3 regions of the Streptomyces sp. NPDC058674 genome follow, and region 1 is predicted to be linked to each of the others. Evidence: riboswitches for the same ligand, from Rfam matches in the RefSeq annotation. Region 1 holds a riboswitch; each other region holds the start of a gene.

Region 1 (7,277 bases):
ATGGCGATCGTGACGCCGTTCGACAAGAGCGCCCTGCGCAACATCGAGCAGGCCATCCGCGACTCCGACCTCGGTGTCAATCCGAGCAACGACGGCAGCATCATCCGGGTGACCTTCCCCGAGCTGACGCAGGACCGCCGCAAGGAGTACATCAAGGTCGCCCGCACCAAGGCCGAGGACTCGAAGATCTCGCTGCGTGCCGTCCGCCGCAAGGCGAAGGACGCCCTTGACAAGCTCGTCAAGGACAAGGAGGCCGGCGAGGACGAGGTGCGCCGCGCGGAGAAGGAGCTCGACGACACCACCGCGAAGTACGTCGCGCAGGTGGACGAGCTGCTCAAGCACAAGGAAGCCGAGCTCCTCGAGGTCTGATGAACGACTCTCCCTGGGCCACGGAGCCGGTTCCGGCGGGTCCCGCATACGATGCGCTGGTGGGCCCGCACACTCGGCCCATGCCCATCGTGCCCGATGCCGCCGGCCGTGACTTCTACGACCGGGAAGCACGCGATCGGGGGGCCGCCGCTGTCGGCGGCCCCCCGTTCCGCGCCGAGACGCCGCCGCAGGAGCCCATGCCCAGCCCCCCGCCATCGCAGGCCCCGCAGGCCGCCTCGCCCCCGCCGAAGAAGCGCGCGGGGCGGGATCTGCGTGCCGCCATAGGAGTCGGCGTCGGCCTCGGTGCGGTGATCTTCGCCTCGCTGCTGATCGTCAAGGCGGTCTTCGTCGGCGTCGTCGTCGTCGCGGTCGTCGTGGGCCTGTGGGAGCTCACCTCCCGGCTCCAGGAGAAGAAGGGCATCAAGGCGCCGCTCGTCCCGCTCGCGGTCGGCGGCGCCGCCATGATCATCGCCGGGTACGTCCGGGGGGCCGAGGGCGCGTGGGTCGCCATGGCGCTGACCGCGCTGGCGATCCTGGTCTGGCGGATGACCGAACCGCCCGAGGACTACCTCAAGGACGTCACGGCGGGCGTGTTCGCCGCCTTCTACGTGCCCTTCCTGGCCACCTTCGTGGCGATGCTGCTCACCGCCGACGACGGACCGCAGCGCGTGATGACCTTCCTGCTGCTGACCGTGGTCAGCGACACCGGGGCGTACGCGGTCGGCTGGCGCTTCGGCCGGACCAAGCTCGCGCCCCGCATCAGCCCCGGCAAGACCCGTGAGGGCCTCCTCGGCGCGGTGGCCTTCGCCATGGCCGCCGGCGCGCTGTGCATGGAGTTCCTGATCGACGGCGGTGCCTGGTGGCAGGGCCTGGTACTGGGCCTCGCGGTCGCGGTCAGCGCCACCCTGGGCGACCTGGGCGAGTCGATGATCAAGCGGGACCTGGGCATCAAGGACATGGGCACCCTGCTGCCGGGCCACGGCGGCATCATGGACCGGCTGGACTCCCTGCTGCCGACCGCTCCCGTGGTCTGGCTGCTGCTGGCGGCCTTCGTCGGCACGGGCTGATACCGTCCGGGCGGTTACCCTTGAAGGGCGCGCTGCTTCTGCGGCGCGCCTTTCGTCTTACGAGGAGTACCTGCCATGGCCCGCCCCGTCCCGGGAGAGCTCACCTTCGTCGCCCCTCGCGGAGTCAAGAAGCCGCCCCGGCACCTTGCCGACATGACCCCGGCCGAGCGTCGTGAGGCGGTCGCCGCGATCGGTGAGAAGCCGTTCCGGGCCAAGCAGCTCTCGCAGCACTACTTCGCCCGCTACGCGCACGACCCGGCGGAGTGGACGGACATCCCCGCGGCCTCCCGCGAGAAGCTCCAGCAGGAGCTGCTGCCGAACCTGATGAACGTCCTGCGGCACATCTCGTGCGACGACGACACGACCCGCAAGACCCTGTGGAAGCTGCACGACGGCACGCTCGTCGAGTCCGTGCTGATGCGCTACCCGGACCGGGTCACCATGTGCATCTCCTCCCAGGCCGGCTGCGGCATGAACTGCCCGTTCTGCGCCACCGGCCAGGCGGGGCTGGACCGCAACCTGTCCACCGCCGAGATCGTGCACCAGATCGTCGACGGCATGCGCGCCCTGCGCGACGGGGAGGTCCCGGGCGGGCCCGCCCGCCTGTCGAACATCGTCTTCATGGGCATGGGCGAACCGCTGGCCAACTACAACCGCGTCGTGGGCGCCATCCGCCGGCTCACCGACCCGGAGCCCGACGGCCTCGGGCTGTCGCAGCGCGGCATCACCGTCTCCACCGTGGGCCTGGTCCCGGCGATGCTGCGCTTCGCCGACGAGGGCTTCAAGTGCCGCCTGGCCGTCTCGCTGCACGCGCCGGACGACGAGCTGCGCGACACCCTGGTCCCCGTGAACACCCGCTGGAACGTCCGCGAGGTCCTCGGCGCGGCCTGGGAGTACGCCGAGAAGTCCGGCCGCCGGATCTCCATCGAGTACGCCCTGATCCGCGACATCAACGACCAGGCCTGGCGCGGCGACCTGCTGGGCAAGCTGCTCAAGGGCAAGCGCGTCCACGTCAACCTGATCCCGCTGAACCCGACGCCGGGCTCGAAGTGGACCGCCTCGCGGCCCGAGGACGAGAAGGCCTTCGTGGAGGCCATCGCCCGGCACGGCGTGCCCGTGACCGTACGGGACACCCGCGGTCAGGAGATCGACGGCGCGTGCGGCCAGCTCGCTGCCTCGGAGCGCTGACGACCGTTTCTGATCGATCACATTCGGCCACGGGGTACCCTGTGGCCGAACCAATTTCATATTCCGACAGGGGAGCGCCACAGCGCTGAGAGTGCGGTAACCGCCACCGCAGACCCTCTGAACCTCGCCCCGGTCATTCGGGGTAGGAAGTTCGGTCACCACTCAAGCTGTTGCGCCCTGCCCGGCGTCCGCTCGTACGGAGCGCCGGGCAGGGCCGCGTCTTCTCCTGGACATCCCAGGAGGAATTGACCAGTGAGCACCACCAGGAAGATCGCGGGCGCCGCGCTCGCGGCCGCGCTGGGCGTCACCGCGCTCAGCGCCTGCGGCGGCGACGCCGAGGACTCGTCCGCGGGCGCGGGCGACGCCCCCGCGTCCAAGACCGTCACCCTCGTCTCGCACGACTCCTTCAACGTGACCGACGCGGTCCTCAAGGAGTTCGAGCAGGAGAGCGGCTACACCGTCAAGAAGCTGAAGTCCGGAGACGCGGGCGCGGCGCTGAACCAGGAGATCCTCACCAAGGGCTCCCCGCGCGGCGACGTCTTCTTCGGCGTCGACAACACCCTGCTCTCGCGCGCCCTCGACAACGGCATCTTCACCCCGTACGAGGCCAAGGGCCTGGGCGAGGTGAAGCCGGAGTACCGGCTGGACGCGGAGCACCGGGTCACACCGGTCGACTCCGGCGACATCTGCGTCAACTACGACAAGCAGTACTTCGCCGACAAGAAGATCGCCCCGCCGCAGACGCTGGACGACCTGATCAAGCCGGAGTACAAGGACCTGCTGGTCACCGAGAACGCCGCGACCTCCTCGCCCGGCCTCGGCTTCCTGCTCGCCTCCGTCGGCAAGTACGGCGAAGACGGCTGGAAGGACTACTGGAGCAAGCTCAAGGCCAACGGCGTCGAGGTCGTCGACGGCTGGGAGCAGGCCTACAACGAGCGGTTCTCCGGCTCGGCGGGCGGCAGGAAGGCCAAGGGCGACCGCCCGCTGGTCGTCTCCTACGCCTCCAGCCCGCCCGTCGAGGTGCTGTACGGGGAGCCGCAGCCGGCCGAGGCCCCCACGGGCGTTTCCACCGGTACGTGCTTCCGCCAGGTCGAGTTCGCGGGCCTGCTGAAGGGCGCGAAGAACGAGGCGGGCGGCAAGGCGCTCCTGGACTTCCTGATCAGCAGGAAGTTCCAGGAGGACATGCCGCTCCAGATGTTCGTGAACCCGGTGACGAAGGACGCGGCCCTGCCGGAGCTGTTCACCAAGCACGGCGTGGTGGTCGAGAAGCCCGAGGCCGTGGCTCCGGAGACCATCGCGAAGAACCGTGAGCAGTGGGTCAAGGCATGGTCCTCGCTCGTCGTGAAGTAGGAACTCCCGTGGGCCCGGGGGCGGCGCCGGGGGGCGCCGCGCCGGGTCCCGGTCCCCGTGGAGGCGGGCGGGCCATGGCCGTGCGGCTCGGCCTGATGGCCGTGCCCCTCGCCTTCTTCGGGCTGTTCTTCGCCTACCCCGTCGGCGCGATCGTCGGGCGCGGGCTCACGACGGACGCGGGCTGGCAGTTCGGCCGGGCCGCCGAGGTGCTCGCCCGGCCGGACATCGCCGGCGTGCTGTGGTTCACCACCTGGCAGGCGCTCGCCTCGACCGTCCTCACGCTGCTGGTCGCGCTCCCCGGCGCGTACGTCTTCGCGCGCTTCGCGTTCCCCGGCAAGCAACTGCTGCGGGCCGTGGTCACCGTGCCGTTCGTGCTCCCCACCGTCGTCGTCGGCACCGCGTTCCTCGCGCTGGTCGGCCGCGGCGGACTGCTGGACGAGCTGTGGGGCGTCCGGCTCGACACCACCGTGTGGGCCATCCTGCTGGCCCACGTCTTCTTCAACTACGCCGTGGTCGTACGGACCGTCGGCGGCCTCTGGGCGCAGCTCGATCCCCGCCAGGAGGAGGCCGCCCGGGTGCTGGGCGCCGGACGGTTCGCCGCGTGGCGCCGGGTGACGCTGCCCGCGCTGGGCCCGGCGGTGGCCGCCGCCGCGCTGATGGTCTTCCTGTTCACCTTCACCTCCTTCGGCGTCGTGCAGATCCTCGGCGGTCCCGCGTACTCCACCCTGGAGGTGGAGGTCTACCGGCAGACCGCGCAGCTGCTGGACCTGCCCACCGCCGCCGTGCTGACGATGGTGCAGTTCGCCGCGGTCGGCCTGATCCTCGCCGTGCACGCCCGGACCGTGCGCAGGCGGGAGACCGCGCTGCGCCTCGTCGACCCCGGGGGCACGGCGCACCGGCCGCGCGGGTGGGCCCAGCGGTCCCTGCTGGGCGGGGTGCTGCTGACGGTGGCCCTGCTGATCGTCCTGCCGCTCGGGGTGCTGGTCGAGCGGTCCTTCGACGCCCCCGGCGGGTACGGCCTCGGTTTCTACCGGGCCCTCCAGGACGCCGGCGCCGGCGGCGGGACCTTCCTGGTGCCGCCGGTCGAGGCGATCTGGAACTCCCTGCGGTACGCGCTGACCGCCACCGCCATCGCCCTGTTCGTCGGGGGGCTCGCGGCGGCGGCGCTGACCCGGCGCGGCGGCAGCTTCGTGCGCGGCTTCGACGCGCTGCTGATGCTGCCGCTCGGGGTGTCCGCCGTGACGGTGGGCTTCGGCTTCCTGATCACCCTGGACCGGCCGCCGCTGGACCTGCGGACCTCGTGGATTCTGGTGCCGCTGGCACAGGCCCTGGTGGGCGTGCCGTTCGTCGTCCGGACCATGCTGCCGGTGCTGCGGGCCGTGGACGGGCGGCTGCGCGAGGCCGCCGCCGTCCTCGGCGCGTCCCCGCTGCGGGCCTGGCGGGAGGTGGACCTGCCGCTGGTGCGGCGGGCGCTGCTGATCGCGGCCGGCTTCGCCTTCGCGGTGTCGCTGGGCGAGTTCGGCGCGACCGTCTTCATCGCCAGACCGGACCGTCCGACGCTGCCGGTGGCCGTGGCGCGGCTGCTGGGGCGGGCCGGCGAGCTGAACTACGGGCAGGCGATGGCCCTGAGCACGATTCTGATGCTGGTGTGCGCGGTGTCTCTGCTGGCGCTGGAGCGGCTGCGCCCCGACAAGACCTCCGGAGAGTTCTGATGGCACTGCTGCACCTGGACGGGGTGTCGGTCCGCTTCGGTGAGCGCGCGGTCGTGGACCGCGTCGACCTGGAGGTCGCCGAGCACGAGACCGTGTGCGTGCTGGGACCGAGCGGAAGCGGCAAGTCCACCCTGCTGCGGGTCGTCGCCGGACTCCAGCCGGTCTCGGCCGGCCGGGTGCTGCTCGGCGGCGCGGACCAGGCGGACGTGCCTGTGCACCGGCGCGGGGTGGGCCTGATGTTCCAGGACCACCAGCTCTTCCCGCACCGGGACGTCGGCGGGAACGTCGCCTTCGGCCTGCGGATGCGGGGCCCCTCCCGGGGGGTGTACGGGCCCCGGGTCGCGGAGCTGCTGGAGCTGGTCGGGCTCCCGGGGGCGCAGGGCCGGGCGGTGGCCTCCCTGTCGGGCGGTGAGCAGCAGCGGGTCGCGCTGGCCCGGGCGCTGGCCCCCTCGCCGCGGCTGCTCATGCTGGACGAGCCGCTGGGACAGCTGGACCGGGGGCTGCGGGAGCGGCTGGTGGTGGAGCTCCGGGGGCTGTTCTCCCGGCTCGGCACGACGGTGCTCGCCGTCACGCACGACCAGGGCGAGGCCTTCGCGCTGGCCGACCGGGTCGTGGTGATGCGGGACGGGCGGATCGCGCAGGCGGGGACGCCCCTGGAGGTCTGGCAGCGGCCCGCGTCGGAGTTCGTGGCGCGCTTCCTCGGCTTCGAGAACGTGGTCCCGGCGACGGTCTCGGCCGGTGCCGCCGCCACCCCGTGGGGCAGGGTGGCGGTGCCCGCGGGCTCGCCGCAGGGGGAGCGGCAGGTCATGATCCGCCCGGCCGGGGTGCTCCTGGCGCAGGACGGGCTCGCGGGGATCGTGGAGTCGCGCACCTTCCGCGGCACCCACGTCGCCCTGCGGCTGCGCCCGGAGGCGGGGCCCGTGCTGGAGGCGGAGTGCGGCCTGGCCGGGGCCCCCGCCGTGGGCGACCGCGTCAAGGTGGCCTTCGCCGCGTCCGAGGTCGTCGTACTGCCCGCGCCGTAGAGGCGTCCGGCGGCCGCGGTCCGGCGGCCCGGGCCCGGCGAGGCGGGCGATGCGGGCCGAGGCGGCGGATGCGGGCGGCGGACGCGGGCCGCTCCCTACGCGCGGATGCCGTCGCAGGCGATCGCCAGGTGCCGCGGCCCGCGCAGGACCGCGTTCTGCCGGTACGGCGGCGGGTCCTCCAGCAGGCGCGGATTCTCCAGGCGGCGGGCCAGCTCGCCGAGGGCCAGTTGCGCCTCCTGCCGGGCCAGCGGGGCCCCGAAGCAGCTGTGGATGCCGCTGCCGAGGCCGAGGTGCTGGATGTCCTCGCGGTCCGGGTCGAAGCGGTCCGGGTCCTCGTACCGCTTCGGGTCGCGGTTCCCGGAGGCCAGGATCAGCCAGAGGGACGCGCCCTTGGGGATGGCGACGCCCGCCACCTCGATGTCGGCGAGCGTGGTGCGGTGCGGGATCAGCTGCACCGGCGGCTCGTAGCGCAGCAGTTCCTCGACGACGGGGACGGACAGGCCGGGGTCCTCGCGCAGCCGGGCCAGCACGTCCGGGTGGCGCAGCAGGGTCAGCATCCCGTTGGTGAT
Region 2 (7,277 bases), on a different contig from region 1:
ATCAGCAGCAGGGAGACCAGGGTCCCGAGGACGGCGACCGAGGTGCGCGCGGTCAGGCCGTGGCACATGTAGAGCCCGATGAGCATGATCGCACTCGCCCCGACGACGGCGACGACCAGCGGATTCGATCCCTGGAGGATGGCGGGGAGGATGAAGAGGGTCAGCACGCCGAAGCTGATGACGAGTGCGATCAGCGCGAAGAGCCCGCGCATCCGCCCGACGAGGACCACGGCCAGGGCGAAGATGCCGGCCAGCAGGGCCATCGGGAACTTGCGGTTCACGTCGATCACCGAGTACTGGAGGTCGCGCGGGGCATCGGGCGCGTAGGCGACCACCACCTCCTGTCCGTCCTCCAACTGCCGCGGCGCGCCCGGTTGGACGATCTCCACGAAGGTCCGCCCCTTGTCCGGGCCGGTGCCGACCTCGACGGTGGCCTTCTTGCACTCGTCCGTCTGCGCGGACTGCGCCTCCCGGCCCTCGGGGGTCGAGGTGTCGCCCGTGGGCGGCACCTGCGAGGCGTTCACGGACTTGCAGTCGACGAGCGCCAGCGAGACGACCACGCCCTGCTGGGTCTGGCGGTCGAAGCCGACCCCCGTGCGCTCGTGGGACGGCGCGCCGCCGGGCCAGAGCACCACCAGTCCGACGAGGACGGCGGTGGCGAAGGGGATCAGCACAGCGGCGATGACCTTGCGCAGGTGCTTGGAGACGGGGGCCGCGGGGCCGTGGCCGTGGCTGTGGGAATGGCCTGAGGAAGGCCCGTGGCCCGGGTGGGCGTGGCCGGCGTGGCCGTGGTCGTCGGTGGAATCGGTGGGGGGCTGCGGCGAGGACGTCACTGGCAGATCATCGCAAGAGATGAGGGGGCCCACTGTTCAGCACGCCCTGGATGACGCTAGCGTGGGGGCACCTTTGCACAACGCGGGAGCTCGGAGCACCGGGCTGAGAGGACGCTGATCACCGTACGCGCACGATCCGTGCGCACGGGAAGAGGCTGCGTCGACCGCCGAACCTGTTACCGGGTAATGCCGGCGTAGGGAGATCAGGTCTCATGACCATTCAGGACGCACGCACGCCTGCCGTCAGCCAGGACGCCGACGGCCGGACCGAGCGCCAGCCAGGCTGGCACAAGGGGTATGTGGCGGGCTCCCGCCCCGACCTCCGGGTGCCGGTTCGCCAGGTCCACCTCACCAACGGCAAGGACGTGACGCTGTACGACACGTCCGGTCCGTACACCGACCCCGGAATCGAGACGGACGTCCGCCGGGGGCTCGCGCCGCTGCGCGAGAACTGGATCATCGGACGCGGGGACACCGAGGAGTACGCGGGACGCCCCGCGCGCCCCGAGGACGACGGCATCAAGCACACCTTGCCGCGCGGGGGGCTGAAGAACCTCGACGCGGTCTTCCCGGGCCGTCCCCGCCAGCCCCGCCGCGGCCGCGGCGGCGCCGCCGTCACGCAGCTCGCATATGCCCGCCGGGGCGAGATCACCCCGGAGATGGAGTACGTCGCGATCCGCGAGAACGTCTCCCCCGAGGTGGTCCGCGAGGAGATCGCCGCAGGTCGCGCCGTGCTGCCGGCCAATGTGAACCACCCGGAGATCGAGCCGATGATCATCGGCAAGCGGTTCCTGGTGAAGGTCAACGCCAACATCGGCAACTCCGCCGTCACCTCCTCCATCGAGGAGGAGGTCGACAAGATGACCTGGGCGACCAAGTGGGGCGCCGACACGGTCATGGACCTCTCGACGGGCCGCAACATCCACACGACGCGCGAGTGGGTGCTGCGCAACTCCCCCGTCCCGATCGGCACCGTGCCGCTCTACCAGGCCCTGGAGAAGGTCGACGGCCGCGCCGAGGACCTGACCTGGGAGATCTACAAGGACACGGTCATCGAGCAGGCCGAGCAGGGCGTCGACTACATGACCGTCCATGCCGGCGTCCTGCTGCCGTACGTGCCGCTGACCGCCCGCCGCAAGACGGGAATCGTCTCCCGCGGCGGATCGATCATGGCCGCGTGGTGCCTGGCGCACCACAAGGAGAACTTCCTCTACACGAACTTCGAGGAGCTCTGCGACATTCTGGCGACGTACGACGTGACGTACTCACTGGGTGACGGCCTGCGGCCGGGCTCCATCGCGGACGCCAACGACGCGGCCCAGTTCGCCGAGCTGAAGACGCTGGGCGAGCTGAACACCATTGCCAAGCGGCACAACGTCCAGACGATGATCGAGGGCCCGGGCCACGTCCCGATGCACAAGATCAAGGAGAACATCGACCTCCAGCAGGAGATCTGCGAGGAGGCGCCGTTCTACACGCTCGGCCCGCTGACCACGGACGTGGCCCCGGCCTACGACCACATCACCTCGGGCATCGGCGCCGCGATGATCGCCTGGTGGGGCACCGCGATGCTCTGCTACGTCACGCCCAAGGAGCACCTGGGCCTGCCCAACCGCGACGACGTGAAGACCGGCGTCATCACGTACAAGATCGCCGCGCACGCGGCGGACCTGGCCAAGGGGCACCCCGGAGCCCAGGAGTGGGACGACGCCCTGTCGGACGCCCGCTTCGAGTTCCGGTGGGAGGACCAGTTCAACCTGGCCCTCGACCCGGACACGGCGCGTGAGTTCCACGACGAGACCCTCCCCGCCGAGCCGGCCAAGACCGCGCACTTCTGCTCCATGTGCGGTCCGAAGTTCTGCTCGATGAAGATCTCGCACGACATCCGCCGCGAGCACGGAGGGGACCTCAAGGCGGAGGAGATCCAGGCGGGCATGGCGGAGAAGTCCGCCGAGTTCGCGGCCGCGGGCAACCGCGTGTACCTGCCGCTCGCCGACTGACGTGTCCGCGGGGCGGCCCGCCCCCTGCGCGCGATGTTTCACGTGAAACAGCCGGTACGGGGAACGGCGCGGGGCGCAGGCGGGCGGGTCAGTCCGAGCCGTGCTCCGGGCCGCCGAAGTCCGGGCTGGTGAAGTCCGGGGACGCGTAGCCGGGCCGGGGGCCCTCCGACGGGGTCCCCGGGCTGGTGAAGTCGGGTGCGGTGTAGCCGAGGCTGGGAATCCGGCCGCCGCGTCCGCGCGGGGACCGGAAGCCCGGCCCGGCACTCGGGTCCGCCAGGGCGTCCCGCAGGAACGGCATGATGCCGCGTTCCAGCAGGGCGTTGCGCCACGCCTCACGGGCCCGGGCGACCTCGTCGGGTACGGCCTCGGTCTCGTCGGCCACCACCTCGGTGGCGCTGTTGCGTACGGCCGTCACCAGCAGTCCGACCACGGCGCACAGCAGGCCCGCCACGGTGAGCGCGCCGAAGAGCCAGCCGGCCGTCAGCATGGTCTCGGCGAAGGCCGGTTCCGGCTCGATCATCTTCAGGCTGTAGCCCACCAGCAGGAAGATCAGCATGGCGGTGCCCGCCAGTACCGGGGCGAGGACCGCGACCACGGCCCCGGCTCCGGCGCCGTCACCCTGTCCGTCGTTCTCCTCGGCGGCCGAGCCCGGCGTGGACAGCAGTTCGTCGCGCCGCTCCCCACGGACCTTCACGTAGTGGTCGTACTCGGCCGCGGCCGCGCCCGTGAGCAGCGCACTGGCCCCCATGGCCATGGTGCGCAGCTGTTCGGCGTTCAGCCGCTCGCCGAGGGCGGCGAGCTCCGGCCGGTCGGGCGCGGTGCGCAGCGCCTCGTCGAGGAGCCGATCGAACTCCGGCCGGTCTTCGGTCAGCAGGTGCGGAGCGCTGGTCATGTGCATCCCCCGATGCTCCGTAGAAGCCGGTATGCCCGCGTAGACCCGGGCGCCGGCACAAACGGAGGAGAGCCCGCTACGGATAGAGCGATGGTAGAGCGCCCACGCCACCGGTTGACAGGGGCTTTCCGGAAATACCCCGCTGGGAGAAGCGTCAGTCGTTCAAAGGAAGTTGTACGACCAGCAGTTTGCCGGCCATCGTCACCCCGCCGTCCATGGCGATGGCGAGCCCTTCCGCGTACACGTGCGGGCCGTCCACCGCCTCGGGTCCGTGGGCCGCGTCGCCGTCCTCCGTGCCCACTTCGCCGAGCAGGTAGGGGATGGGGCTGTGGCCGTGCACGACGCGACTGCCGCCGTAGGTGCCCAGGAGTTCGCGCACGGCCTGGGGGCCGGTGTCCTCGTCGCGGAAGGCGAACCGCTTGGTGAACTTGCGGAAGAGGTCCCAGGTGACGTCGGCGTCGTTGCGGTTGAGCAGCTCGTGGATGGTGTCGTTGACGTCCTCGACGGAGTCGCCGTAGTCCAGGTAGGCGGTGGTGTCCGAATGCAGCAGCAGGTGGTCCTCCTCCAGCACGGCGGCGTCCAGGCGCGACATCCACTGCAGGTGGACGTCCTGGAGCCGCTCCATGTCGGTGCGCTGGCCGCCGTTCAGGAGCCAGGCGGCCTGGAAGGTGGCGGTGCCGGCGCCGGAGGCGACGGGCGTGTCGCCGAACCGCTTGGCACCGATGAGCAGCAGCTCGTGATTGCCCATGAGGGCCTTGCAGTAGCCGCCGGCGGCGGCGGCCTCCGCGGAGAGCCGCATGACCAGGTCGATGACTCCGATGCCGTCGGGGCCGCGGTCGGTGAAGTCGCCGAGGAACCAGAGCCGGGCATTGCCGGCGGACCAGCGGCACTCCGTGTCGATCAGGCCCTGGGCGTGGAGTTCGGTGACGAGCTCGTCCAGGTAGCCGTGCACGTCGCCGACCACGTAGAGCGGCCCGGGGCCCCCGGGGGCGGTTTCCTGCGGGACGTACTGGACCTGGACGGTGTCGCCCGGCCCGCCGATCGCGCCGCGCCCGATGACGGGCAGGTCCCGCTGTGTGGGGGTGTAGCCCTCGGGGTCCTCGTCCTCGGATTCCGTGCTCATCGTGCGCACGGGCACCGCACTCCCGCCGTAGTACGCCGGGTACTCGCCGTACACGGGTGCTTCGCCCGCGAACCCCTGGGACGCGGGGTACGGAACGGGCTCGACGACCGGAACCCGGAAGTCCCGCAGCGTGTCCGTCCGCATTGCGGGTCCCTGACCGGCCCCCTGAGTCATCGACCCCTCCACCACCGTCGCGCTGCCGTACACCTGCGGACCCTTCTGACCTCCGGAGAGGAGGGTCCGTGATGTCGTGCGCCCATCATAGGAATGCGGCTCGCGCTCTGTGACGCACCAGGGGTGGTGAATCCTTTGCGGAGCCGATCCTTCCTGCCCTTTTCTCCCGAAATCGGTGGTGCTGAAATATTCGGAGGGGTCTGTGGTCGCGTCGGTGGAGTGGTGTGGCTGTCAGTCCTGCGCCGGCGAGCGGGGCGGGCTGACGGTGGTGCGGGGCTGCCTGCGCTGCGACGAGGTACGGATGATGAGTTCGGTCGGGACGACCTGTTCGACGGGGCGGCCGGTGTCGACCCCCTCGATCGCGTCGATCAGCAACTGCACGACGGCGGTGCCGATACGGCGCGGTTTGAGGGAGAGGGTGGTGATCGGCGGTTCGGTGTTGGCGTACACGGTGGACTCGCTGCAGCACACGAGCAGCAGGTCCTCGGGGACGCGCAGGCCGTAGCGGCGGGCGGCGGCGAGCAGGTCGGTTCCGTTGGGGTCGAAGAGCCCGTAGACGGCGTCGGGCCGGTCGGGGCGGGCGAGGAGCCGGTCGGCGGCGACGGCACCCGCACACGGGTCGTGGGCGGGGTAGGACTCGTACACGGGGTCTTGGCCGACGCGCTCGCACCAGTTCAGGTAGGCGGTGGTGGAGAGCCGGGTGTAGGTGTCGGTGGTGGTGCCGGTCAGGAGCCCGATGCGGCGGGCGCCCGCGTCGGCGAGGTGGTCGAGGAGGTTGAGCACGGCCGCCTCGTGGTCGTTGTCGACCCACGCGGTGACGGGGAGGGTTCCGGCCGGCCGGCCGTCGGAGACCACCGGCAGGCCTTGGCGGACCAGCTCGCTGACGACGGGATCGTGGTCCGAGGGATCGACGACGACGGTGCCGTCGAGGGCGACGTTGGACCACACGTCGTGTCGGGAGGTGGCGGGGAGGATGACGAGGGCGTAGCCGCGGGCCAGGGCGGCCGATGTCGCGGCCCTGGCCATCTCTGCGAAGTAGGCGAATTCGGTGAAGGTGAAAGGTTCATCCCCGTACGTGGTCACGGTCAGGCCGATCAGGCCCGACTTTCCGGTACGGAGGGTGCGGGCGGCGGCGGACGGGCGGTAGCCCAGACGGTCGGCGACCTCGCGAACGTGGCGGCGGGTGGCGTCCGGCAGCCGCCCCTTGCCATTGAGCGCGTCGGAGACGGTCGTGATGGAGACGCCCGCCGCGGCGGCCACGTCCCTGATGCCGGCCCGGCCCTGTCGGCCGGCGGCCCGCCGGGTGGTCTCGGTCCGGCTCACCTGATGCTTCCCTGCTGCTGTCATGGCGAGCCGATAGTAGGGCTCGGTGGGGTGGGCGGTCCGGGTGCATATGCACGCGTTGACAGGCACGATTCTGCATGGTTCGCCACCCCCAATGACCTTGGAAATCAAGACATTTGAGTACTCCAAGCGATCAGTACGCTTGTCGGTAGGACCGGGCATGCCAAAACGGGGTGGCCTCGCGCCGGTCTCAACTCACCTGCACGAGGGATGCGCGCCACGGCGCAGGCCACCGGCGCGCGCATATATGCGCGCGCTCCCCCGCAATCCAGGCGCCCCCATTCTCGGGAGCGCGGAATCCTCATAAGGTGAGCAGTATTGAGTCGGCGGCGACGTCGTACGGGACGGTCGAGGAGGACCTGCGGTGAGCGAGAAGAGCCCGAAGCTGCGCGCCGAGCTGGACGGCATTCCGGTGTACAAGCCCGGCAGGCCGGCCGCGGCCGGCGGGCACGTCGCGTACAAGCTGTCGTCGAACGAGAACCCGTACCCGCCGCTGCCGGGCGTGCTGGAGAGCACCGTCGCGGCGGCCGGGAGCTTCAACCGCTACCCCGACATGGCCTGCACCGGGCTCGTGAACGAGATCGCCGAGCGCTTCGGGGTGCCGGTCGAGCACGTCGCCACCGGCACCGGGTCGGTGGGAGTGGCCCAGTCCCTGATCCAGTCGACGGCGGGCCCGGGGGACGAGGTCATGTACGCCTGGCGCTCCTTCGAGGCGTACCCGATCATCACGCAGATCTCGGGCGCGACCTCCGTGAAGGTCCCGCTGACCGAGGGGGACGTGCACGACCTCGACGCGATGGCGGCCGCGATCACCGACCGGACCCGGCTGATCTTCGTCTGCAACCCGAACAACCCGACGGGCACGGCGGTGCGCCGCGCCGAGCTGGAGCGGTTCCTGGACCGGGTCCCGT
Region 3 (7,277 bases), on a different contig from region 1:
CGCTCCAGCACGTCCGGGCTCGGGGCGCCGCCCGTGCCCATCACCAGGCGGGAGGAGAAGGTCCGGCCGCCCAGGGTGAACAGGTCGTCGTCCGCCATCGCGCTCAGCCCCCCTGGACCGCGGTGAGGACCTCGACGCGGTCGCCGTCGCCCACGGACGTGGCGGTCCACTGCCCGCGCGGGACCACGGTCTCGTTGAGCGCCGCGGCCACCCCGGAGGAGGCGGCGGTCAGGGTGGCCACCACCGCGTCGAGGGTGGTGCCGTCCGCGACCTCGCGCGGCTCGCCGTTGACGGAGATGGTCATGCGTACGACTCCTGACGTGCGGCGGAGAACCGGCGGGGGGTGAAGGGGAGCGCGATCGGCGGCAGTTCGCCGGTCGCCAGCAGCTCCGCCATGACCTCGCCCGTGAGGGGGGTCAGCAGGACCCCGTTGCGGTAGTGCCCGGTGGCCAGGTGCAGGCCGGGCAGTTCGGTCGGCCCGAGCAGCGGCGCGTTGTCCGGCGAGCCGGGCCGCAGTCCCGCCCGGGTCTCGGTGAGCGGCAGTTCGGTGATCCCGGGCACCAGCTCGTGGGCGTCGCGCAGCAGTTCGTAGACCCCGCCCGCGGTGACCGTGGTGTCCCAGCCCAGTTCCTCGCTGGTCGCGCCGATGACGAGCTCGCCGTTCTCGCGCGGCACCAGGTAGACGTGGCTGCCGCGGACCACCGCCCGTACGGTCCGGGACAGGAACGCCCCGTACGCCGCCGGCACCGCGAGCCGCAGCACCTGCCCCTTCACCGGCCGCACGGGCGCCACGGCCTCCGGCGGTACGCCCGCCAGCCGGCCGCTCAGCGAGCCCGCCGCCAGCACTGTCTGGTCGGCGCGCAGTTCCGTGCCGTCGTCGAGCAGGGCGCCCGTCGCGCGGTCGGCGGCGACCAGCAGCTGCCGTGCGGCCGTCCGGCGGATCTCGACTCCGGCCCCCTCGCAGGCGGCCAGCAGGGCGGCCGCGAGCCGGCGCGGATCGACCTGGTGGTCGCCGTCCACCCGCAGGCCGCCGCGTACGCCGGGGGCCAGCATCGGCTCCAGGCGGCGGCACTCGCGACCGGTGAGCCACTCGGACTCCAGCCCGCAGCGCCGCTGGAGGGCGTGCAGTTCCCGCAGGTGGAGCCGGTCGTCGGAGTCGAGGGCCACGGCGAGCGTGCCGCAGGCCCGGTAGCCGATGTCCAGGCCGCCGGCGGCCCCGGCGAGCTCGGCCGCGAACTGCGGGTAGCGGGCCGCGGAGGCGAGTCCGAGCCCCAGCAGGGGCTCCTCGCCGTAGTGCAGCTCGGTGACGGGGGCGAGCATGCCGGCCGCGACCTGCGCGGCGCCGCCGCCGGGCGCCGGGTCGGCGAGCACGGTGCACAGGCCCCGAAGGGCCGCCCGCCAGGCGGTGACGAGTCCGATGATCCCGCCCCCGATGACGAGGACGTCGGCTCCCCGGGGAGACGTTCGAGATGAGTGCATGGGCGTCCAGCCCCTCCCTTCGCCGGCATGACCCGGATCAGGTTCGTACGGTCGGAGGCCGTCCAGCCTCCCTCTCAGCCCGGTGCGCCCGGACTCCCGCGATAGGTACGGTGGCCAGACTAACCCCGGTCCGGACGACCGGTAAGGCGGCGCCTGTTCCTGATGGTCCATCAGGTCATTAGGCTGGCCGCGTGAGCGAGCAGACGGAACAGACACAGCGCGGCGTCGTGATCGTGGGCGCCGGAATGGCCGGCGTGCAGACCGCGGTCGCCCTGCGCGAGCAGGGCTTCACCGGCCCCGTGACCCTGCTGGGGGCCGAGCCGCACCAGCCCTACGACCGCCCCCCGCTGTCCAAGGCGGTCCTGCTCGGCAAGGCCGAGGACTCCGCCTTCGACGTGGACTTCGAAGGGCTCGGCATCGGGCTCCGGCTCGGGACGGAGGTCACCGGGCTGCGGGCCGCCGACCGGGAGCTGGACACCGGGGCGGGCCCGGTGCCGTACGGGACCCTCGTCCTGGCGACCGGCGCGCTGCCGTTGACGCTGCCCGCCACCGCCGGGGTCCCGGGCGTGCACCTGCTGCGCACCGTCGACGACGCGGCGCGGCTGCGGCCGGTCCTGGCGGCGGCCGACCGGGCGGTGGTCGTCGGGGCCGGCTGGATCGGTGCGGAGTTCGCCACCGCCGCCCGCGAGGCGGGCTGCGAGGTGGTCGTCGTCGAGGCCGCGGACCGGGTCCTGGCCGGAGCCCTGCCCGCCGAGGTCACCGAGCCGATGGCGCGCTGGTACGAGGAGGCCGGCGCCCGGCTGCTCACCGGAGCCAAGGTCGCGGGGATCGAGGAGGGCCGCGTCCTCCTGGCGGACGGCCGCACCCTGCCGGCCGGCGCGGTGGTGGTCGGCATCGGCGCCCGCCCGGCCACCGGCTGGCTGGCCGGCAGCGGAGTGGAGCTGGGCCCCGACGGCTCGGTCACCGCCGACGCCTACCTGCGGACCTCGCTGCCCGGGGTCTACGCGGTCGGCGACTGCGCATCCTTCCCCTCGGCCCGCTACGGCACGCGGCTGCTCGTCCACCACTGGGACAACGCCCTCCAGGGCCCGCGCGCGGTCGCGGTGAACGTCCTGGCCGGCGGGCCCGCCCGGGCCTACGACCCGGTCCCGTACTTCTGGTCCGAGCAGTTCGGGCGCTTCGTGCAGTACGCCGGCCACCACGGCGGCGCCGACACCCTCCTGTGGCGGGGCGACCCGGCCGCCCCGGCCTGGTCGGTGTGCTGGCTGCGCGACGGCGCCCTGGTGGCGATCCTCGCCGTGGGCCGCCCCCGTGACCTGGCGCAGGGCCGCAAGCTCATCGAGTCGGGAGCCGCCCTCGACCCCGACCGGGTCGCCGACCCGGCCGTCCCGCTGAGGTCCACGGCCCGCTAGTGCTGTGACCGGAAAGGTTCACCGGGTCGCGGCGCCCGGCACGGCACCTCGCCGCGTTGTCGGACCGCGCAGGTACGTCCAGTACGAGCCGCGGCCCTCCGCCTTGCGATGCACCGCACCGGACACCGCGCCCCGGCAAACCCTTCCGGCCACAGCACCAGGCAGCGGCGCCGGTACCCGGACGGGGTCGCTCGGGTACCGGGTGTCGGCCCGAGATGGCAGGCTTGTGCCTGTGACCGAGATTGACGCAAAGATCGATTCCCTTGTCCCCGCCTGGCTGTTCCTCCCCGACATCGCGGAGATGCTCGACATCGAGGTGACCCGGGTCCGCCAGATGGTGAAGGAAGGGCAGCTGATCGCCGTGCGCCGGGGCGAGAACCGCGCCCTCCAGGTGCCCGCCCCCTTCATCGACGGCGACAAGGTCGTCAAGGGCCTCGTGGGCCTGCTGACCGTGCTGCGCGACGACCGCTTCTCCGAGGAGGAGATCCTCGAGTGGCTGTTCACCGAGGACCCGACCCTGCCCGGCACCCCCGTGCAGGCGCTGAGCGAGAATCGCGGCACGGAGGTGAAGCGCCGCGCTCAGGCGCTCGCCCTGTGACCTGATCCGCATCCGCTCCACCGCGGCGTACGGGCCGCTCCCGGCGCGTACGCCGCCTCCACCCCGGGGGGTACACCCATGCAGCTTTCCGACGCCCGGCTCTACCTGTGCACGGACGCCCGCAAGCGCCAGGGTGACCTCCCCGAGTTCCTCGACGCCGTGCTCGCAGGCGGCGTGGACGTCGTCCAGCTCCGCGACAAGGGCATGGAGGCCGGCGAGGAGCTCGACCACCTGCGGGTCTTCGCCGAGGCCGCACGGCGCCACGGCAAGCTCCTCGCCGTCAACGACCGCGCCGACGTCGCCCACGCCATCGGCTCCGACGTCCTGCACCTCGGCCAGGGCGACATCCCCGTCCCCGCCGCCCGCGCGATCCTCGGCGAGCGGGTGCTGATGGGCCGCTCCTGCCACGCCGAGCACGAGGTGGACGCCGCCGTCGCCGAGCCCGGCGTCGACTACTTCTGCACCGGCCCCTGCTGGCCCACCCCCACCAAGCCCGGCCGCTCCGCCCCCGGCCTGGGCCTCGTCCGGTACGCGGCCTCCCTGGAGCAGGACCGCCCCTGGTTCGCCATCGGCGGCATCGACGCGACGAATCTGGACGAGGTGCTGGACGCCGGCGCCACCCGCATCGTGGTCGTCCGCGCCCTCACCGAGGCCCCGGACCCCGGGGCGGCCGCGGCCGACCTCGCCCGGCGGGTCCGCTCCCGCCTCGGCTGACGCCGCCGAAGTGTCCAAAAACGTGTCCAAAAGGCGGACACCGCTTCGACGTCCGCCCGGGCGCGTCTAACCTGCCGTCATGGCCTCTGGTACCGCTTCCACCTGGTCGGACCGCGCGCACACGGTCCGCGACCTCATCGCGTCCGGGCGCTCGTACTCCTTCGAGTTCTGGGCTCCGAAGACGGAGAAGGGCGAGCGCAACCTCTGGAACGCGCTGCGCCGGGTCGAGGCGGTGGCCCCGAGTTTCGTGTCCGTCACGTACGGCGCCGGCGGCTCCACCCGCGGCGGCACCGTGCGCGCCACGCAGCAGATCGCCGCGGACACCACCCTGACCCCCGTCGCGCACCTCACCGCCGTCGACCACTCGATCGCCCAGCTGCGCAACGTCATCGGACAGTTCGCCGACGCGGGCATCCGCAACATGCTGGTCGTCCGCGGAGACCCGCCGGGCGACCCCATGGGCGAGTGGGTGGCCCACCCCGAGGGCCTCCACTACGCGGCCGACCTGGTCCGGCTGGTCAAGGAGTCCGGCGACTTCTGCGTCGGCGTCGCGGCCTTCCCCGAGATGCACCCGCGCTCGACGGACTGGGACACGGACATCCGGCACTTCGTGGACAAGTGCCGCGCGGGCGCCGACTACGCGATCACCCAGATGTTCTTCGATCCGGAGAACTACCTGCGGCTGCGCGACAGCGTCGAGAAGGCCGGCTGCGAGACCCCGATCATCCCCGAGGTCATGCCCGTTGTGGGCATCAAGCAGCTCGACCGGCTGCCGCAGCTCAGCAACGCGCTCTTCCCCGCGGACGTGAAAGAGCGCATGCTCGCGGTCAAGGACGACCCGGCGGCTGTACGCTCCATTGGCATCGAGTTCGCCACGGAGTTCTGCGCGCGGCTGCTGTCCGAGGGTGTCCCGGGGCTGCACTTCATCACGCTGAACAACTCCACGGCGACTCTCGAAATCTACGAGAACCTGGGCCTGCACCAGCGGGCCTGATCGGCGGGCCCCGTTTTCGGGCGGTCCGCCGCACCGAGAGGGGCCATGCGTGGGAATGACGGTCCTCTACATCGCGTTCGGAATCGTCGCGCTGTGGCTGCTTGCCGAGGTCCTGATGCAGTACAAGGCCCGGCTCCGCTGGCGCCTGCTCGCCTTCACGGGCTTCCTGGGCGTGGTCGCCGGCGTGGTCCTGCCGTCGGTGCCGGTCATCGGCGCCGGCGCCGCCGCGTTCGCCGTGGGCCAGATCCTGGTCACGCTCTCCTTCCGCAAGGGCTTCGTGGCCGGCTGGGCACTGCGCCGCGCCCCGGAGCCGGTCCGGCAGTCCGGCCGGCGCCGGTCCGGCGGGCCGCGTCCGGAGCCCGCGCTGCGGGTGACCGCGCTGGAGTACGGGTCCGAGGGCGGAGCCGGCGACGAGGACGGCGCCGGACGGGCCGCGGAGCGGCGTTCCCAGGCGCGGGCCGAGGAGGTCTACAGCCCCGAGCCGGTCCCCGAGGACACCGGTTCCTACGGCATACAGAGCTTCGCGCCCGCCCCCGACGCGGGCCGGACGGCCGCGTTCGCCTCGCCGTTCACCACCGCGGAGCAGGACGCGCACCAGTACGCCGCGTACTACGAGCCGACCGGTCAGGGCGGTTCCGACGGCTACGACTACTCGGCCGGCTATCCGGCGGGCGGGCAGCCGGTCTACGCCGCCTACTCGGACCCGTACGTCGGCACCGGGGGCGGTGTCACCCCGGGTCAGTCCTACGACTACTCCGCCTACGGCCAGTACGCCGACCAGGGGCAGCAGCAGTACTCCACGGACACCCCGCCGGGCGGGGTCTGGGTCCCGCAGCAGCGCGACGCCGCCCAGCCGTACCCGGCGGACGAGCAGGGCGGGCCGCAGCAGTACCCGTACCCCCAGCAGGGCGCCGGGGAGTACGGGCAGTACCGCTACTGACGCCGCCGTCCGGCGGCGGCCGGGCGCGCCGGGACGGTCACCGGGAGCCGCGGAAGTCCGCGCCCTCCACGATCAGCCCGGCCACCAGGGCCCCGGTCATCCCGGCGTGCGCCAGCCCGCCGCCCGGATGCGCCCAGCCGCCCGCCAGGTACAGCCCGGGCACGGACGTGGTGTTCGCCGGGTGGAGCAGCCGCCCGCCGGCCCCGGCCAGGGAGGGCGCAGGCACCGAGCCGCCCACGGCGCCGGTCGCCGCCTCGACGTCGGCGGGAGTCAGCGCCTCCTGCCACAGGAGCCGCTCCCGCAGCCCCGGCACGGCCTTCCCGGCCAGGTCGAGCAGCTCCTCGGCGCTCGGGGCCGCCCCGGCGCCCCCGGGGCCGCACACGGCGCTCACGGTGACCGCCTCGTGGTCCGCGTCGGGCCGGGTCGCCGGGTCGTCCGGGCGCAGCACGGTGGCCGACAGACCGGGGGAGTGCACGAGCGTGCGGTGGACCGCCCGCGCCGGGCGGGCGCCGCGGAGTGCGAGCAGCAGGGTCACCCGGCTGGGCGCGTCCGCCCCGCGGGCCGCAACCGCCTCCCGGGCCATCTCGGGCAGCAGCCTCGGGTCGATCCCGCAGACCACGAAGTCCGCCGGCGCCTCGCAGCCGTCCGCCAGCAGCAGCCCCGCCGCCCGGCCGTCGCGCACCAGGACCTCGCGGACCTCCGCCCCGAAGAGGAAATCCACCTTCCGCTCGCGGCAGCGCTCATGGACGGCGGTCGCCAGCTCCCGCATCCCGCCCCGCACGTACCAGCTGCCGAAGGTCTGCTCCATGTACGGCAGCACCGCCGCCGAGGCCGGCGCCCGCCCGGGGTCGATGCCGTACGGGGCCACCAGGCCGGTCAGCAGCTCCCCGAGCCCGCCGCCGAGCTCCCGTGCGGCCACCTCGGCCAGGGTCGGCGGACGGCGGCGCAGCAGGCCGCTCCTGCGCACGGCGGGGTACGGATCGCTGCCCAGCGCCTCCCGGCCACCGCGCAGCGGCTCCTCCAGCAGGGGTCGGCGGGTGGCGTCCCAGGCGTCCCGGGCCCGGCCCAGCACGCCGTTCCAGCGCTTGCCCGCGCCCGTGCCGAAGGCCTCGTCGAGGGCGGCGGCGACCCCGCCGTGCG

The links. A riboswitch is a leader RNA that binds a small molecule or an ion and turns the genes downstream of it on or off. The one in region 1 is predicted to bind thiamine pyrophosphate.
Region 2: it holds a riboswitch for thiamine pyrophosphate, as region 1 does, so the genes downstream of both, thiC (phosphomethylpyrimidine synthase ThiC) here and ACFWU6_RS06080 (thiamine ABC transporter substrate binding subunit) in region 1, are expected to answer to the same signal.
Region 3: it holds a riboswitch for thiamine pyrophosphate, as region 1 does, so the genes downstream of both, thiO (glycine oxidase ThiO) here and ACFWU6_RS06080 (thiamine ABC transporter substrate binding subunit) in region 1, are expected to answer to the same signal.

The regions. Positions count from the first base shown of each region.
Region 1 covers NZ_JBHXSC010000007.1:71,696-78,972, forward strand. Annotated here, with positions in the region: gene frr (ribosome recycling factor) at 1-369, shown strand, start outside; gene ACFWU6_RS06070 (phosphatidate cytidylyltransferase) at 369-1,436, shown strand; gene rlmN (23S rRNA (adenine(2503)-C(2))-methyltransferase RlmN) at 1,512-2,624, shown strand; TPP riboswitch at 2,683-2,791, shown strand; gene ACFWU6_RS06080 (thiamine ABC transporter substrate binding subunit) at 2,877-3,974, shown strand; gene ACFWU6_RS06085 (ABC transporter permease) at 4,070-5,686, shown strand; gene ACFWU6_RS06090 (ABC transporter ATP-binding protein) at 5,686-6,708, shown strand; gene ACFWU6_RS06095 (cytochrome P450) at 6,804-7,277, opposite strand, start outside.
Region 2 covers NZ_JBHXSC010000018.1:83,621-90,897, forward strand. Annotated here, with positions in the region: gene ACFWU6_RS12520 (YibE/F family protein) at 1-833, opposite strand, end outside; TPP riboswitch at 906-1,051, shown strand; gene thiC (phosphomethylpyrimidine synthase ThiC) at 1,046-2,833, shown strand; gene ACFWU6_RS12530 (hypothetical protein) at 2,922-3,731, opposite strand; gene ACFWU6_RS12535 (metallophosphoesterase) at 3,880-5,037, opposite strand; gene ACFWU6_RS12540 (LacI family DNA-binding transcriptional regulator) at 5,254-6,369, opposite strand; gene hisC (histidinol-phosphate transaminase) at 6,731-7,277, shown strand, end outside.
Region 3 covers NZ_JBHXSC010000044.1:31,997-39,273, reverse strand. Annotated here, with positions in the region: gene ACFWU6_RS22150 (thiazole synthase) at 1-98, opposite strand, end outside; gene thiS (sulfur carrier protein ThiS) at 104-304, opposite strand; gene thiO (glycine oxidase ThiO) at 301-1,479, opposite strand; TPP riboswitch at 1,477-1,589, opposite strand; gene ACFWU6_RS22135 (NAD(P)/FAD-dependent oxidoreductase) at 1,671-2,891, shown strand; gene ACFWU6_RS22130 (Rv2175c family DNA-binding protein) at 3,124-3,489, shown strand; gene thiE (thiamine phosphate synthase) at 3,568-4,203, shown strand; gene metF (methylenetetrahydrofolate reductase [NAD(P)H]) at 4,283-5,197, shown strand; gene ACFWU6_RS22115 (hypothetical protein) at 5,247-6,137, shown strand; gene ACFWU6_RS22110 (phytoene desaturase family protein) at 6,175-7,277, opposite strand, start outside.